Regions from separate parts of the Mesorhizobium sp. WSM4904 genome, predicted to be linked through region 3. Evidence: riboswitches for the same ligand, from Rfam matches in the RefSeq annotation. Region 3 holds a riboswitch; each other region holds the start of a gene.
The links. A riboswitch is a leader RNA that binds a small molecule or an ion and turns the genes downstream of it on or off. The one in region 3 is predicted to bind cobalamin.
Positions count from the first base shown of each region.

Region 1: another riboswitch for cobalamin. It lies ahead of QAZ47_RS17285 (CbtB domain-containing protein); the one in region 3 lies ahead of bluB (5,6-dimethylbenzimidazole synthase).
Region 2: another riboswitch for cobalamin. It lies ahead of QAZ47_RS23295 (ABC transporter ATP-binding protein); the one in region 3 lies ahead of bluB (5,6-dimethylbenzimidazole synthase).
Region 4: another riboswitch for cobalamin. It lies ahead of QAZ47_RS17090 (DUF1636 family protein); the one in region 3 lies ahead of bluB (5,6-dimethylbenzimidazole synthase).

Region 1 covers NZ_CP121354.1:3,630,149-3,633,855, reverse strand. The annotation lists gene cobU (bifunctional adenosylcobinamide kinase/adenosylcobinamide-phosphate guanylyltransferase) at 1-403, opposite strand, end outside; gene QAZ47_RS17290 (CbtA family protein) at 396-1,193, opposite strand; gene QAZ47_RS17285 (CbtB domain-containing protein) at 1,209-1,388, opposite strand; cobalamin riboswitch at 1,425-1,623, opposite strand; gene QAZ47_RS17280 (gamma-glutamylcyclotransferase) at 1,752-2,438, opposite strand; gene QAZ47_RS17275 (aromatic ring-hydroxylating dioxygenase subunit alpha) at 2,572-3,707, shown strand, end outside.
Region 2 covers NZ_CP121354.1:4,852,424-4,856,130, forward strand. The annotation lists gene QAZ47_RS23285 (iron ABC transporter permease) at 1-1, opposite strand, end outside; gene QAZ47_RS23290 (ABC transporter substrate-binding protein) at 31-978, opposite strand; gene QAZ47_RS23295 (ABC transporter ATP-binding protein) at 1,006-1,794, opposite strand; cobalamin riboswitch at 1,974-2,179, opposite strand; gene QAZ47_RS23300 (AraC family transcriptional regulator) at 2,387-3,220, shown strand; gene QAZ47_RS23305 (helix-turn-helix domain-containing GNAT family N-acetyltransferase) at 3,384-3,707, opposite strand, start outside.
Region 3 covers NZ_CP121354.1:5,870,989-5,874,695, reverse strand. The annotation lists gene QAZ47_RS28555 (hypothetical protein) at 1-742, shown strand, start outside; gene bluB (5,6-dimethylbenzimidazole synthase) at 770-1,507, opposite strand; cobalamin riboswitch at 1,550-1,728, opposite strand; gene QAZ47_RS28545 (histone deacetylase family protein) at 1,844-2,770, shown strand; gene QAZ47_RS28540 (exodeoxyribonuclease VII small subunit) at 2,774-3,025, shown strand; gene QAZ47_RS28535 (DUF2277 domain-containing protein) at 3,070-3,336, shown strand; gene QAZ47_RS28530 (pirin family protein) at 3,346-3,707, shown strand, end outside.
Region 4 covers NZ_CP121354.1:3,589,030-3,592,736, reverse strand. The annotation lists gene QAZ47_RS17095 (winged helix-turn-helix domain-containing protein) at 47-1,246, shown strand; cobalamin riboswitch at 1,277-1,485, shown strand; gene QAZ47_RS17090 (DUF1636 family protein) at 1,525-1,950, shown strand; gene cobW (cobalamin biosynthesis protein CobW) at 1,953-2,990, shown strand; gene cobN (cobaltochelatase subunit CobN) at 3,022-3,707, shown strand, end outside.

The DNA of each region.
Region 1 (3,707 bases), 2.2 Mb from region 3:
GCACGATGCCGAGCCCGACTTCGTTCGACACCACGAACCAGGGTCCGCGCGGCCGCGACAGCGCATCGGTCAGCCGCCGGCACTCGGCCTCGATGTCATGGTCGGCCAGCATATGATTGGTCAGCCACAATGTCAGGCAGTCGACGAGCACCGGCTGGTGATCGGGCAAGGCCTCGATCGCGTCGGTGAGATCGAGCGGCGCATCGACGGTGACCCAGCCTTCGCCGCGGCGCGCGCGATGCAGCGCGATGCGCTCGCGCATCTCGTCGTCATAGGCTTGTGCGGTTGCAATGTAGGTCCAGGGCGATGGGTTCGCCGTCGCCAAGGTTTCGGCATGCGCGCTCTTTCCCGAGCGCGCCCCGCCGACGATGAAGGTCAGACGACCCTTGGCGCGATCAGGCAAAGCTGCCGCGCAGGCTGGTCGCCGTGCCGGTGAAGCGGCCGCGCACCACGCCGACAACTGCGCCCAGCACCAGCCAGAAAACCAGATCGGTGAGCGTCACCGCAACGACGAACTGGTGATGTAGACCTTCCGGAATTGCCGTTTCGAAACTTTCCGGCTGCGGCGCACCGACAATGTGCGGCGCCACGATCAGCGCAACACCGAGGATCGCAAGCGGCAACGACTTTCGGAAAGCGATCAAACCGAGCCCGGCGGCCGTCGCGGCCACTGTCGAAATCCACCAGATCTGGCGCGGCAAAAGGTCGGCCGCGGGCATCGCCGGCAGTTCGGGCGGCAGGCCGAGGCCAGGCGCCAGGGTGAAAACCGCGAAACCGGCAAGGCCCCAGAACACGCCCTGGCGCCAGTTGCCGATGCCGCCGGCGAATTCGGAGATCGCGACCAGGATCAGCGCGAAGCCGATGCCGGTGACGATGTTGGCGACCACGTTGAAGGCGAAGCGCTCGAAGCCGTCGGCCGGCGCCCAGCCCTCGTCCTCGGCCGGAGCAGCCGCTTCCGCCGGCACCGGAGTCACGCTGCTCATCGCGTTGTCCGCCGGAGCGGCCGAACTCATTGCGTTGTTGCTTGTGCTGGCGGCGGCGTGATCGTGGTGATGACCGCTGCCGGCCTTTTCATAGACTTCCGCCTTCAGGATCAGCGGCACGGTCGCATAGGCCTGCATGCAGGCGAGCGCTATGCCCGCCACTAGCCCCGCGATCGCCGCGATGAACACGACGTTGCGAAACAGATTCATGATGTCAGGCCTTGCTCAGTGGCAGGGAAAAGCCATCGAATGGCGATAGTCGTGGGCGGCGTTGTGGACCGCATCGATATGCGAGAAGCCGACGAAACCGACGACGAAAATGCCGAGCAGCGCGGCCAAGGCCAGCTGCATGATGCGCGACTGCGAGGAGACGGAGGCGCCGAGGGAGACGGAAGCGGTATTCATGTCTTGTCCTTTCGCCCTCCACCCGAGGGCATCGAAGTCAACTTTCCCGTCGCCGGCAGGTCTCCTGGCTCGCGGATCCGCGCCCTTCCCCACCTTCCCGAGGAAAATCCTCAGTGGTTTATGGAGAGGACTACCGCACACAGTTGCGGGGGCAGCCACGGCTTTGGGCGGAAACTCCACCCTCACCGCATTCCCTCTTGGCTCCAAAAACGGAACCGACGACGCGATCGACTATAGGCAGAATCGTCGCGCCCGGCAAACCAAAATCCGTCACGCCGCAGCGTGATTGCGGCACGGGTTTGGGTTTCTGATCCCACGCATGTCTTTGTCCCGAAACCGGTTCCCTGTTTCGTGAGACATGCTCTAAGAAGCGGCGATCCGCTCGGCAACCAGCTGCTGCAATCGCCACAAATGGCGGTCGTGAATGCCGCGCTGCTCGAGGTTCTTCACCGTATTGTAGAGATAGTCCGCGCCCGAGCCCCAATGGCCGCAGGATGTCGCCAGCCGCTCGACCACCACCTTCTCCTCGATCGGACCGGCATAGGTCGTGCCTTTGCGGTTGATGACAAAGGCCAGCGCCTGGAAGCGTCCGGCGTTGCCCGTCAGGTTGAGGAGCCGAGGATGATAGCTTGTCGGCTTCAGCGTCATCTCGCGCCGGAAAAGCTTGTCCAATGCCTGCCGGCGGTCGTTGCCGTTCAGTCGGAAAGCGACACCTTTGCACTGCCCGCCGCGATCCAGGGCCATCATCAGACCCGGCTGCTCCTTGGTACCGCGCCAGCGCGTCATGTTCATGCAGAAGGAACGGTGCCAGCCGCGCGCCACGGCAACCCGCTCCTCGACATGATCGATCTCGGGCTTCCAGATCAGCGAGCCATAGCCGAACAGCCAGAGTGGCTCGTCAGCGGGGAGTTCAGCCTCCAGGGCGTCCAGCATCGTCTCATAGTCGGCGTTATCAAGGTGCGCGGCATGCGGATCGGGGCCGCTGTCTTCGACGACTCGAAAACAGCGAGCGACCAGCTCCTCGGTGAGCGACATCGTTCTTGTAGGCATATTTGCGATCCCGACCAGCCGGCAAGCGCCAGCGTCGGAAACGACTTTAAGGGCGGTGCCGGGACGCCACAATGCCCGGCAATTGACAACGGCCCGGCCCGGGTGTCGGCTGTCGGCAGCGAAGGAGAAGCCGATGCAGCCGAATCCGAGCGGACGCGATCGCTACTATGGTCTTACCAGCCTCGAGCCGACATTGCCCGCCACGGCGTATCGGGAACCCGATGCCTACCAGCGCGATCTCGAAGCGATCTGGTACCGGAGCTGGCTGATGGTCTGCCGCGAGGCCGATCTCGCGGAACCTCTCGCCTTTCGAACGTCCCGCATCGGCTCGCAGGAAGTCGTCGTGCTGCGCGACGAAACCGGAAGCCTGCGAGCCTTCCACAACACCTGCCGGCATCGCGGCTCGCAGCTTTGCCAGGAAAGCGCTGGGCGGCTGAAGGCCAGGCTTCTCACCTGCCCCTACCACGCCTGGTCCTACTCGCTGCGCGGCGACCTGGTGCGGGTGCCGTCGAAATCGCTGCCCGAAGGCTTCGACAAGGCCGATTTCCCGCTCTACCGGGTGGCGCTGTCGGTCTGGCGCGGCTTCGTCTTCGTCAACCTTGCCGAGGATGCCGGCGGCTCGTCGGAAGCCTCCTTCGATCCTGCTTCCGGCGACCTTGCGAACTGGCCGCTGGAGACGCTCGTCACCGGCCACCGGCTCAGCAAGGTGATGAACTGCAACTGGAAGATTTTCTGGGAGAACTTCAACGAGTGCCTGCACTGCCCGGGCGTGCACAAGGACCTGTCGCGGCTGGTGCCGATCTACGGCCGCGGCCTGATGGCGAGGCACGACGATCCGGAATGGGCGCGCCACGCCGACAACGACGCGCCGGAGTTTTCCGGCGGTCTGCGCGCCGGCGCCGAAACCTGGTCGCAAGACGGGCGTGTCCATGGACCGGTCTTTGCCGGCCTGACGCCGGCCGAGCGCGTCGCCGGCCAGACCTACGCCACATCGCTGCCCTCGATGTTCATCGTTGGCCATGTCGACTACGTCCGCACGGTGCGGCTCGCGCCGCTCGGACCCGAGCAGACCGAGCTCACCGCCGAATGGCTTTTCGCGCCGGAAGCGCTCGCACAAACCGATATCGACAACATCGTCGCCTTCGGCACCCAGGTGCTGGAGGAGGACGCCGCGATCTGCGAGGTCAACCAGAAGGGCCTGCGCTCTATCCGTCACGAAGCCGGCGTGCTGATGCCCGAAGAATATGATTTGCGCCGCTTCCACGAGTG
Region 2 (3,707 bases), 1.0 Mb from region 3:
TGGCGAGGGTGAATGGCCTCTTGTGCAAGTCTAGAACGCTTCCGGATGCATGGCCCTGGCGATCTTGCCGATCGCCTCGATGTTGGCGGGTCCGGGCGTCAGCTCGGCGTAGCGCAGAGCCACGAAGCGCTCGTTCCTGACCGCGTCGGTCTCCTTCATTGCCGGATGCGCCTTGAGAAAATCGAGCAGCTTCCGATAGCCGCCGCCATCTTGGTAGTCGAGCAGGATGAGGAATTGCGGATTGCGCGAAGCGACCGTCTCCCAGTCGGTGTTGCCCCAGCTCGTTTCCATGTCGGCCATGATGTTTTCGCCGCCCGCGGCGGCGATCATGGCGTTGGGGATGGCGAACTTGCCGGCGGTGAAGGGCTTGTCCTCGCCGGAGTCGTAGAGGAACACGCGCGTGCCCTTACGGTCGCCCACCTTGGCGGTGATGTCGGCGAGCTCGGCCTTCCAGCCGGCGACCAGCTTATCCGCCTCGGCCTCCTTGCCGAAGATCTTGCCCAGCTTCTCGACATCGCCAAAGAGCAGGTCCATCGAGGCGGCGGGCCGGTTCTTGTCGAGATGGACGCAGCTCTCGGTCAGCACCAGCGTCTTGATGCCGTGCGGGGCGAGCGTGTCGGGCGTGACCTCGCCGCCCGGCTTCATGCCGTAGTACCAGCCGGCGAAGAAGAAATCGGGCTCGACGGCGACGAGGTTTTCCAGCGTCGGATATTTCGGCGCGAGCTCCGGAATAGACCCTTGCTCGGCCTTGAATTCGGGGCCGACCTTGTACCAGCCGGTGATGCCGGTGAGCCCGACGATCGACGGCTGCAGCTTCAGCGCGAAAGCCATCTCGGCCATGTTGAGGTCCTGGATGACGGCGCGCTTCGGCGGGGCGTCGAAGGTGAGCGGCTTGCCGCAACTGTCGACGGTGACCGGGAAGGCAACAGCCGCCGAGGCGAAAAGCGACAAGGCAAGGGACGGCACGAGGCGTTTCATCGGAAGATTGCTCCTTGTTTGGACGGTTCAGGCTGACGAGGAAGCGCGACCGGCAAGGTCGAAGACGGTGAGCTCGCGATCCTCGGTCGGGTGCTGCAGATGCAGCACGTCGATGCCGAACACCTCGCGGATGAGCGGCTGCGCCAGCGCCTGGCGCGGCGGCGCCAGCGCGTGCAGCCGGGCGTTGCTCATCACCGCGACACGGGTGGCGAAGGGCGCCACCAGAGCGAGATCATGCAGCACGGCGACGACGGTCATGCCGAAGCCGGCCACCAGGTCGAGCAGCTCGCCGCGGGCGCGCGGATCGAGGTGGTTGGTCGGCTCGTCGAGGAACAGGATTTTCGGCTCCTGCGCGATAGCGCGGGCGAGCTGCGCGCGCTGGCGTTCGCCGCCGGACAGCGAGCCGATGGTGCGCGCGAGCAGCGGCAAGAGCCCGGTCCGCCGCAGCGCTTCGACGACGATGTCGCGGTCGTCGCGCCGGCGCCTCAGGCCGGCGTGCGGGACGCGGCCAAGCTCGACATAGTCGATGACGGCAAGTCGCGGATCCGGCTGGTCCGTCTGGCCGACGACGGCGATGCTGAGGGCGCGCTCGGCCGCTGCGATCCTGTCCAGCCGGCGTCCGGCCAGCCGTACCTCGCCGCGGCTCGGCGACAGAGCGCCGCACAGCATGCGCAGCAGCGTCGTCTTGCCGGCGCCGTTGGGGCCGACGATGGCCAGCCGCTCGCCCGCCGCCAGCGACAGGCTGACATTGTCGACCAGCGCGCGGCCGTTGGCCGTCGCGCCGAGGCCATGGGCTTCGAGGACCGGCGGCATCACGAGCCAAGCCCCGCCAGGTTGCCCGGATGGTATTTCCCGGCCGCATATCCGATGGCTTGATGGATATGATCGATGGAGCCGTCCAGCATTCCGTCACTCTCCAAAAATGGCGACGGAAGGATGCTGGACGAGCCGGCCGACAAGACCGGTGCCCGCGTCTCCTCCCGGCACACCCCGTCCGGTCAACTCGTGTCGATGGCAGGTCTCCTGGCTCGCGGGTCGTTGCGCCATCCGCCTTCCCAGCCTTGCCGGCCAGTGGCGTTCGGATGGAGCTCGCCGCTCACAGTTGCGGGGGCAGCCACGGCCTCGACCCGAAGCAGGTCTCACCGTGTTCCCTTTTCACCCCTCGCCTTGCGGCTCGGGGACCATGACGCCACCATCGTAGGTTGTCCGCGCGCGAGTCGCAACGGGCCGCCGCGCATCCCCTCACTACAGCTGCCATTTTGTTCTCCCTTCGTTATGTAATAACGTTACGCACTAGAGAATGCCGCCTTCGTTTGTCAACATCGTTTCGACTTCGCTCACCGCGCAATTTCGATCAAACTGGCTGTCGGCGCGGTGGCTAGTGTCACCCCGCCAAATGCGAGGAGCCATGAACCCGACCGAGAAAGCGCTGTGGTTTGTCGAAAGCCGTCTGCCCGATGCGATTTCGCTCGACGATGTCGCGGCAAGCAGCGGCGTGTCGCGCTTCCATGTGACGCGCGCCTTCGGCGCCGCGACCGGACGGTCGGTGATGGGCTACGTGCGGGCGCGCCGGCTCAGCGAAGCGGCGCGCAAGCTTGCGGGCGGCGCGCCCGACATCCTGTCGGTCGCGCTCGATGCCGGCTACAACTCGCATGAGGCTTTCACGCGGGCTTTCCGCGAGCAGTTCGGCACCACGCCGGAACTGGTGCGCGCGCAGGGCTCGACCCAAAATCTCGACCTCGTGGAGCCTATCCTGATGGACAGTTCATTTCTCGCCGCACTCGAACCGCCGCGCTTCGAGACCAGCCGGCCCTTCCTCATCGCCGGTCTCGGCGAGCGCTACAGCTGCGAGAGCAGCGCCGGCATCCCGATGCTGTGGCAGCGCTTCGGCCCCTATATCGGCCACATTCCCGGCGAGGTCGGCGACGTCGCCTACGGCGTCTGCGTCAATGGCGACGATGCCGGCAATTTCGACTACATCGCCGGTGTCGAGGTGAGCGATTTCTCCGACCTGCCCAAGGAGTTCTTCCGGGTGCGGGTGCCGGCGCAGAAATACGCGGTGTTCACGCATCGCGAGCACATCTCGACCATCCGCCGCACCGTCAACACGATCTGGAACAAATGGCTGCCGGCCTCGGGACACGAGATCGCCGACGCCCCGGAATTCGAGCGCTACGGGCCGGAATTCGATGCACGCAGCGGCAATGGCGGGCTGGAAATCTGGGTGCCCGTGAAGGGCTGAGGCGCCTTCCCTTCTCCCCTTGCGGGAGAAGGTGGATTGGCGCGCAGCGCCAAGACGGATGAGGGGTGTTCCAGCGGAGTGAGACGCCGGCGTTCCCTGGAACACCCCTCATCCGACCGAGCTTCGCTCGGCCACCTTCTCCCACAAGGGGAGAAGGAAGAGGCTACAGCTCCAGATTCCAGGTCTGGCCGACCAGATCCTTGCCGAAGGAATGGTGGCGTTCTTCCTCGACCAGCTTGAAGCCCGCCGCCTGGTAGATGCGGCGAGCCGAGCCCAGTATGTCGTTGGTCCACAACGTCAGCGTCTTGTAGCCCTTGGCGCGCGCGAAGGCGATGCACTCGTCGACCAGCCGCCGGCCGATGCCCAAGCCGCGCGCCGAGGGCTCGACATAGAGCAGCCTGAGCTTCGCCACCTTGGGCGATTTGCGGACAACGAAGACCGAGCCGACCACCTCGCCTTCGCGTTCGGCGATCCAGCTGCGCTCCCA
Region 3 (3,707 bases):
CCGCGAATATATCCTCTACGTTCTCAAGGCCGGCCACATCGCCGTCATGGTCCATCTGATCGATGGCCGCGACGTTCCCGACGGCCAGGGCCAGATCGCCTATGCGAAGGAAGTGGTGACCCAGCGTTTCGCCGAGGCCAACATCCTTTTCGTCGTCGACCAGCTGGTCAAAGGCGCCATCCGCGCCATCACTGGCCTTATCGGCGGTATCGCTGCGTTCCTGCCCATTCCCGGCTTGAGCGGCATCGTCAGCTTCATCAACACGGTCGTCCGCCTGTCGCTGACCTATGTCGACGAGATCATCCTCGGCTACAACATCCGCATCAATTCGAACTCGCCGTTCGAGACCGCCAGGCAAGGCGTCGTGCTCTACGCGCAGAACGGCAAGCATATGGTCAAGAACGCCGTCTGGCTGGCGGTGATCATGTGGGGTGTGTCCTTCGTCATCTTCCTGCTGATGCTGGCCCCGGCAGCCGCCATCCTCTGGGTGATGCCGGGGCAGCTTGCCGGCTGGGCCTTCGTGCTCGCCATCGTCTTCGCCTGGGCTTTCAAGGCTGCCTTCATCGAGCCCTTCGCCATCGCTTCGCTGATGCAGGTCTATTTCGACACCATCGAGGGCCAGGTTCCGAATCCCGACTGGGATCGGCGGCTGGCCGAGGCCTCGTCGAAATTCAGGGAGCTTCGCGACAAGGCGCTCGGCTCCTTCGGCGGCTCGCGCTGGGATTCGCCCCGGGCTGCTTGATCGGCGGCCCCTACGAGGGCAGCCTGATCACGGCTTCGCTCGTTCCTCCGAACCAAGGCGGGCGATCGCCGACTTGAGCTGTGCCTCGCCGGCACCGCAAAAGGTTTCGCTCATCACCAGCTCGGGCAGCGGCAGCCGCTTGCCCCAGCCATGCGCTTCGAGGTCCGGCTTCGGCGCGAATGCCGAGACGCGGCCGACGCAGAGATAGGCGATCGGCGTGACATGCTCGGGGATCGACAAGAGCCGCTTCAACGCCTCGGTTTCGATGATGCTCACCCAACCGACGCCGACGCCTTCGGCGCGCGCCGCCAGCCAGAAATTCTGTACCGCGCAGACGGTGCTGTAGAGGTCCATCTCCGGATTGTGCCAGCGCCCGAGCGGCGAATTCTTCGAGCGCTGTCGGTCGCAGGTGATGCAAAGGTTGAGCGCGCTTTCGCAGATGCCCTCGAGCTTCAGCTTGCGGTAGAGCGCCTGCCGCTCCGCCTCGATCGCCGGCAGTTCCTGCTCGCGCGCGGCCAGAAACAGGTCGCGCACCTGTCGTCGCCTTGCCGCATCGCGGATGACGATGAAGTTCCACGGCTGCATGTAGCCGACCGATGGCGCGTGATGGGCGGCCGTCAGCAGCCGCGCAAGCACGCAATCGTCGAGATCGTCCGAAACAAAATGGCTGCGCACGTCCCGTCTTGTGAACATTGCCCGGTAGACGGCGTCGCGCGCCAATTGGTCAAAGTCGTCGCCGCTCGTGGCGGCCGTTCGTGCCTGCATCGCTTGTCCCCTTGCGATAAGCAGTCTTCCGCCTGACCATGCGGACGACCATGTCTGCCGGGCCGGTCTTCTGGCTCGGGATCGACCCGCATCCGGCGCCTTCCCGTCTAGGACAGTGGCTTTTGCCGGCGCGGTCCCCCTCACAGCGTTGGGCACGCCACGGAATTCAACCGTGTTCCCGATTCTCCCGCGTCGCGGGCACCAGGCAGCGATGGGACCTTATCGTGAAGCGGAAGCCGCGCCAATGCCGCCAGCGACACGGCACGGCGCGATTTTCCCCAATCATTCGGTGCTGGAACATGGCTATCCGGGCGGCAGGTGCCTAGATTAGGGGCCATGGCTACCCGTCTCTACACCCATCCGGTATTTCTGGAACACCTCACGCCGCCCGGCCATCCCGAGCGGCCGGACCGTTTGCGCGCCATCGAACGCGTGCTGGACGACGAGGCTTTTTCGGCCCTCGACCGTGTCAAGGCGCCGGAAGGCGACGAGGCGACGATCCTCTACGCGCATCCGGAGGATTTTGTTGCCCGCATCCGCGCGGCCATTCCCGCGAGCGGTATTGTCTCGATCGATGCCGACACCAGCGCCAGTCCGAAAAGCTGGCAGGCCGCGGTGACGGCGATCGGCGCCGCCAATGCAGCGATAGACGATGTCTTCGAAGGCCGCGCCGCCAATGTCTTCGTTGCCGCCCGCCCGCCCGGCCATCACGCCGAAAAGACCACCGCGATGGGTTTTTGCCTGTTCAACACTGCGGCGATCGCCGCTCGTCATGCGCAGAAGAAGCATCAGGCCGAGCGTGTCGCCATCGTGGACTGGGACGTCCACCACGGCAACGGCACGCAGGACATTTTCTGGGACGATCCGTCGGTGCTCTATTGCTCGACGCACCAGATGCCGCTTTATCCTGGCAGCGGTGCCAAAAGCGAAACCGGCGCAGGCAACATCGTCAACGCGCCGCTTGCGCCGAGCACCGGCAGCGACACGTTCCGCGACGCCTTCCTGTCGCGCGTGCTGCCGTCGATCGATGCATTCAAGCCGGACCTGATCATCATTTCCGCCGGGTTCGATGCGCACCATCGCGATCCGCTGGCCGAGATCAACCTGACCGAGGATGATTTCGACTGGGCGACCGGCCAGCTGATGGATCGCGCCGGGCGCCACAGCGGCAACCGGCTCGTCAGCCTGCTGGAGGGCGGCTACGATCTGCAAGGACTGGCATTTTCGGTCGCCGCCCATGTCGGGCGGCTGATGAAGGGATGAATTATGGCTGATGAAGCTAACGAAGACGTCAAGGCGATGAGTTTCGAACAGGCGCTCGACGCGCTGGAGAAGATCGTCGATGATCTGGAGCGCGGCGATGTCCCGCTCGACCAGTCGATCAGGATCTACGAACGCGGCGAGGCGCTGAAGGCCCACTGCGACCGGCTGCTCAAGGCCGCCGAGGACAAGGTCGAGAAGATCAGACTGTCGCGCGACGGCAAGCCGGTGGGAACGGAGCCGCTCGACGCCGAATAGAACGGAAGCGGTGGGGGAGAGAGAAACAGGCAAGGAGTCCAAGCATGTGCCGAAACATCAAGACCCTGTTCAATTTCGATCCGCCGGCGACCGACGACGAGGTCCATGACGCGGCCTTGCAGTTCGTGCGCAAGCTGAGTGGCTCGACCAAGCCGTCCAAGCGCAACGAGCATGCCTTCCACCACGCCGTCGAGGCGATCGCGGCCGCCGCGCGCGAGCTGCTCGACAGCCTCGAAACCACCCAGCATCCGCGCAATCGCGAGGAAGAGGCCGCCAAGGCGAAAGCCAGGTCCGCGCTCCGCTTCGCCTGAGGTCGTGACATGAGCTTCTTCCCGGGTAACGATCCTGAGGCCGGCGATGCCTTCGCCTGCGACCAGATCGAATTGATGGTCATCCCCAACGCCAAGGACATTGGCGGCTTCGAGGTTCGCCGCGCCTTGCCGACCGCGAAACGCAGGCTGGTCGGACCGTTCATCTTCTTCGACCGCATGGGTCCGGCCATCCTGCGCGCCGGCCATGCGATCGACGTGCGTCCGCATCCGCATATCGGGCTCTCCACCGTCACCTATCTGTTCGACGGCAAGATCAGGCATCGCGATTCGCTCGGCACCGAGATGGTGATCGCGCCGGGCGATGTGAACCTGATGACCGCCGGCCGCGGCATCGTCCATTCGGAACGCAC
Region 4 (3,707 bases), 2.3 Mb from region 3:
ATCACCGGCTGGAAATCAGGTAAACGGATCGAGGCAAAGGCACCTGATGAAGGAAAAAATCTCTCTTCGCATGGCAAGGCGCATCGCGCTCGGCGCGCAGGGTTTTACGGACCCTCGTCCGGGCGGCGAGCCCAACCGCCGGCACCTCGCCCGCGTGCTCTCCCGGACCGGCCTGCTGCAGATCGATTCCGTCAGCGCGGTGGTGCGCGCCCATTACATGCCGCTCTATTCGCGCCTCGGCCCCTACCCGCTTGCGCTGCTGGACAATGCAGCCGTGACCCGCAAGCGCGCCATCTTCGAATATTGGGCGCACGAGGCGTCGTTCCTGCCGGTCGAGACCTATCCGCTCCTGCGCTGGCGCATGCAGCGCGCCGAACGCGGCGAGGAAATGTATCTCGGCCTCGCCAAATGGGGTCGTGAGCGCAAGACGATGATCGACGAGATCTATAAAGAAGTCGCAGAACGCGGGCCGATCGCCGCCTCCGACATCGAGGGCCACAAGGGCAATGGCGGCTGGTGGGGCTGGAGCGAGGCCAAGCACGCCTTCGAATGGCTGTTCTGGGCCGGACGCATCACCACCGCTTACCGGCGCGGCTTCGAGCGCTACTACGACCTGCCCGCGCGCGTTTTGCCGCAGGCCGTGCTCGACCTGCCTGTACCCTCGGTCGAGGACGCGCATCGCGAATTGCTGCGCATTTCCGCCCGCGCCCATGGCATCGCCACCTATGGCGACCTGCGCGACTACTTTCGTCTGGCACCCGGCGACACCAAAGACAGGATCGAGGAATTGGTCGAGGCCGGCGAGTTGCTGCCGGTGCGGGTCGAAGGCTGGGACAAGATCGCCTATCTCCACAAGGACGCCCGCCTCCCGCGCAGGGTCGAGGCGCGCGCGCTGCTCGCCCCGTTCGACCCCGTCGTCTTCGAGCGCACGCGGACGGAAAAGCTCTTCGACTTCCGCTACCGCATCGAGATCTACACGCCGGCCGAAAAGCGCCAATACGGCTATTACGTGCTGCCCTTCCTGCTCGGCGACCGGATCGTCGCGCGTGTCGACTTGCGGGCCGATCGCCCGGCCAGCGTGCTGCGCGTCCACGCCGCCTATGCTGAAGCCGGCGCTCCGCCCGAAACGGCTGCCCAATTGCTCGAAGAGCTGAAGCAGATGCAATCCTGGCTCGGCCTGGAGGCGATCGAGGTGACGCCAGCCGGCGACCTTGGACCGGCGCTGGCCGACATCCGGGTGTCGTAGCCGCGCGTTGACAGGCGCATAGTCGTAAGCCTAAATCCTGACCCAGACGGTCTCCTCCCGGCAAAGGGAGGAGCCAAGAGGGAATGCGGTGCGGAGTTGAAAAATTCCAAATCCGCGGCTGTCCCCGCAACTGTGAGCGACGAGCCTCAGCCGAAAACCACTGGGATGTCCCCGGGAAGGCGGCACGAGAAGGCGATGACCCGCGAGCCAGGAGACCTGCCGTCTGAGACTTTAAGTATCCGAACGCCCGGCGGGTTTTCCGGGCAAGGAGCCTGGTTTTGGATCGCAACGGCAGTTTCCCGGCAAGCAGTGCGGACATTTCGTCCGAGTCCGACGCGTTGGCCGGCGTGACCGTCATCGTCTGCTCGTCCTGCCGCGGCGAGAGCGGTTCGGACGCGCATCCGCGCGCCGGCGCCCTGCTGGCCGAGGACACGCGCAGCGCAGCGTCGGGCCAGGATATCCGCATCCGCACTGTCGAATGCCTCGGCAATTGCAAGCGCCGCCTGAGCGCCGCGCTTTTGCGCGACGGCTGCTGGAGCTATGTCTTCGGCGACCTGGAAACGACCAGCGGCGCCGACCTCGTCGCCGGCGCGAAGCTCTTCGCCACGTCGACCGATGGCCTCATCCCGTGGCGCGGCCGGCCTGATTCCCTCAAACGCGGCCTGGTTGCTCGTATCCCGCCTCTCGATCTCCTGAAGGACTGACCATGAACGCTTCCGTTTCCCGTGTTCCGTGCACCGTCGTCACCGGCTTCCTCGGCGCCGGCAAGACGACGCTGATCCGCAACCTGCTCGAAAACGCCAAGGGCAAGCGGCTGGCGATCATCGTCAACGAGTTCGGCGAAGTCGGCATCGACGGCGAGATCCTGAAGGGCTGCGGCATCGACACCTGCCCGGAGGAGAACATCGTCGAGCTCGCCAATGGCTGCATCTGCTGCACCGTGGCGGACGATTTCGTGCCGGCGCTCGACCAGATCCTGTCGCGCTCGCCGAAGGTCGACCACATCCTGATCGAAACCTCCGGCCTGGCGCTGCCGAAGCCGCTGGTTCAGGCCTTTCAGTGGCCGACGGTCAAGAGCCGCGTCACCGTCGACGGCGTCATTGCCGTGGTCGACGGCCCGGCGTTGGCCGGTGGCCGCGTCGCCTCCGACATGGACGCGCTCCAGGCGCAGCGCGCCGCCGACGATTCCCTCGATCATGACGATCCGGTCGAGGAGGTGTTCGAGGACCAGATCGCCTGCGCCGACCTGATCATCCTGTCGAAGAGCGACCTGATGGACGCGGCGGGCTCGGAGCGCGCCAACGCCGTCATCGGCGAGCATGTGGCGCGTGCCGTGAAGGTGGTGCCGACGACGCACGGCAAGGTCGATCCGTCGGTCCTGCTCGGCCTCGGCCTTGCCGTCGAGGACGACATCGAGAACCGCAAGACGCATCACGACGACGAGCTCGACCACGAGCATGACGATTTCGACTCCTTCGTCATTGATATCCCGTCGATCTCGCATCCGGACGAGCTGGCAAAACGCGTCGCCCTCGCCGCCGAGCAGGAAAACGTGCTGCGCGTGAAAGGCTTCGTCGAGGTCGGCGGCAAGCCGATGCGGCTGCTGCTGCAGGCCGTCGGCCCGCGCGTCAATCACTATTACGACCGCGCCTGGACGGCTGCGGACGATCGCCGCTCGCGGCTCGTCGTCATCGGCCTCAAGGGGCTGAATCGCCCAGCGGTCGAGCGTATCCTCGCCGGCTGAGGCAAGCACGAAAAGCCCAACACGAAAAGCGATGCATATCCTCACCACGACATCCGCCTCGCTCGACGATCTCGCCGAGCCGATCGACCTCAGGCAGACGCCTGCGGATGTCGTGGCGCTGTCCTTCACCGACAGCGACCTTGCCGGCCTCGCCGCCGCCTGGAAGGCGGACGCTGAAAGACTGCCCTCGATGCGGCTTGCTGCCCTTCGCGACCTGCGCCACCCGATGTCGGTCGATCTCTGGATCGACAGCGTCGCCCGCCATGCCAAGATCGTCCTGGTCCGCATTCTCGGCGGTTACGACTGGTGGCGCTACGGCTGCGACCAGCTTGCGGCGGTCGCACGCGAACGAAACATCAAGCTGGCGCTGCTGCCGGGCGAAAGCCATGACAAGGATCAGCGCCTGATCGAAGGCTCGACGCTGCCGCGCGCCGAGCTCGACGCCTTACTCGGCTATTTCCGCGAAGGCGGCCCGACCAATATGGCTGTGTTGGTGCGGAGATTGGCCCGACTGGCTGGGTCGGATGCGGTGGTGACCGAGCCGGTTAAGGTGCCGAAGGCGGGGTATTATCGAGCTGGATTGGGGGTTGTGGAGAAGCCTGAGTTCATTGATGTCGGCGTTCCTTCGCACCCCCCTCTGTCCTGCCGGACATCTCCCCCGCAAGGGGGGAGATCAGCCGTCACCAGCCCCGGCGCCTCTTCTGCTAACTCAACAAC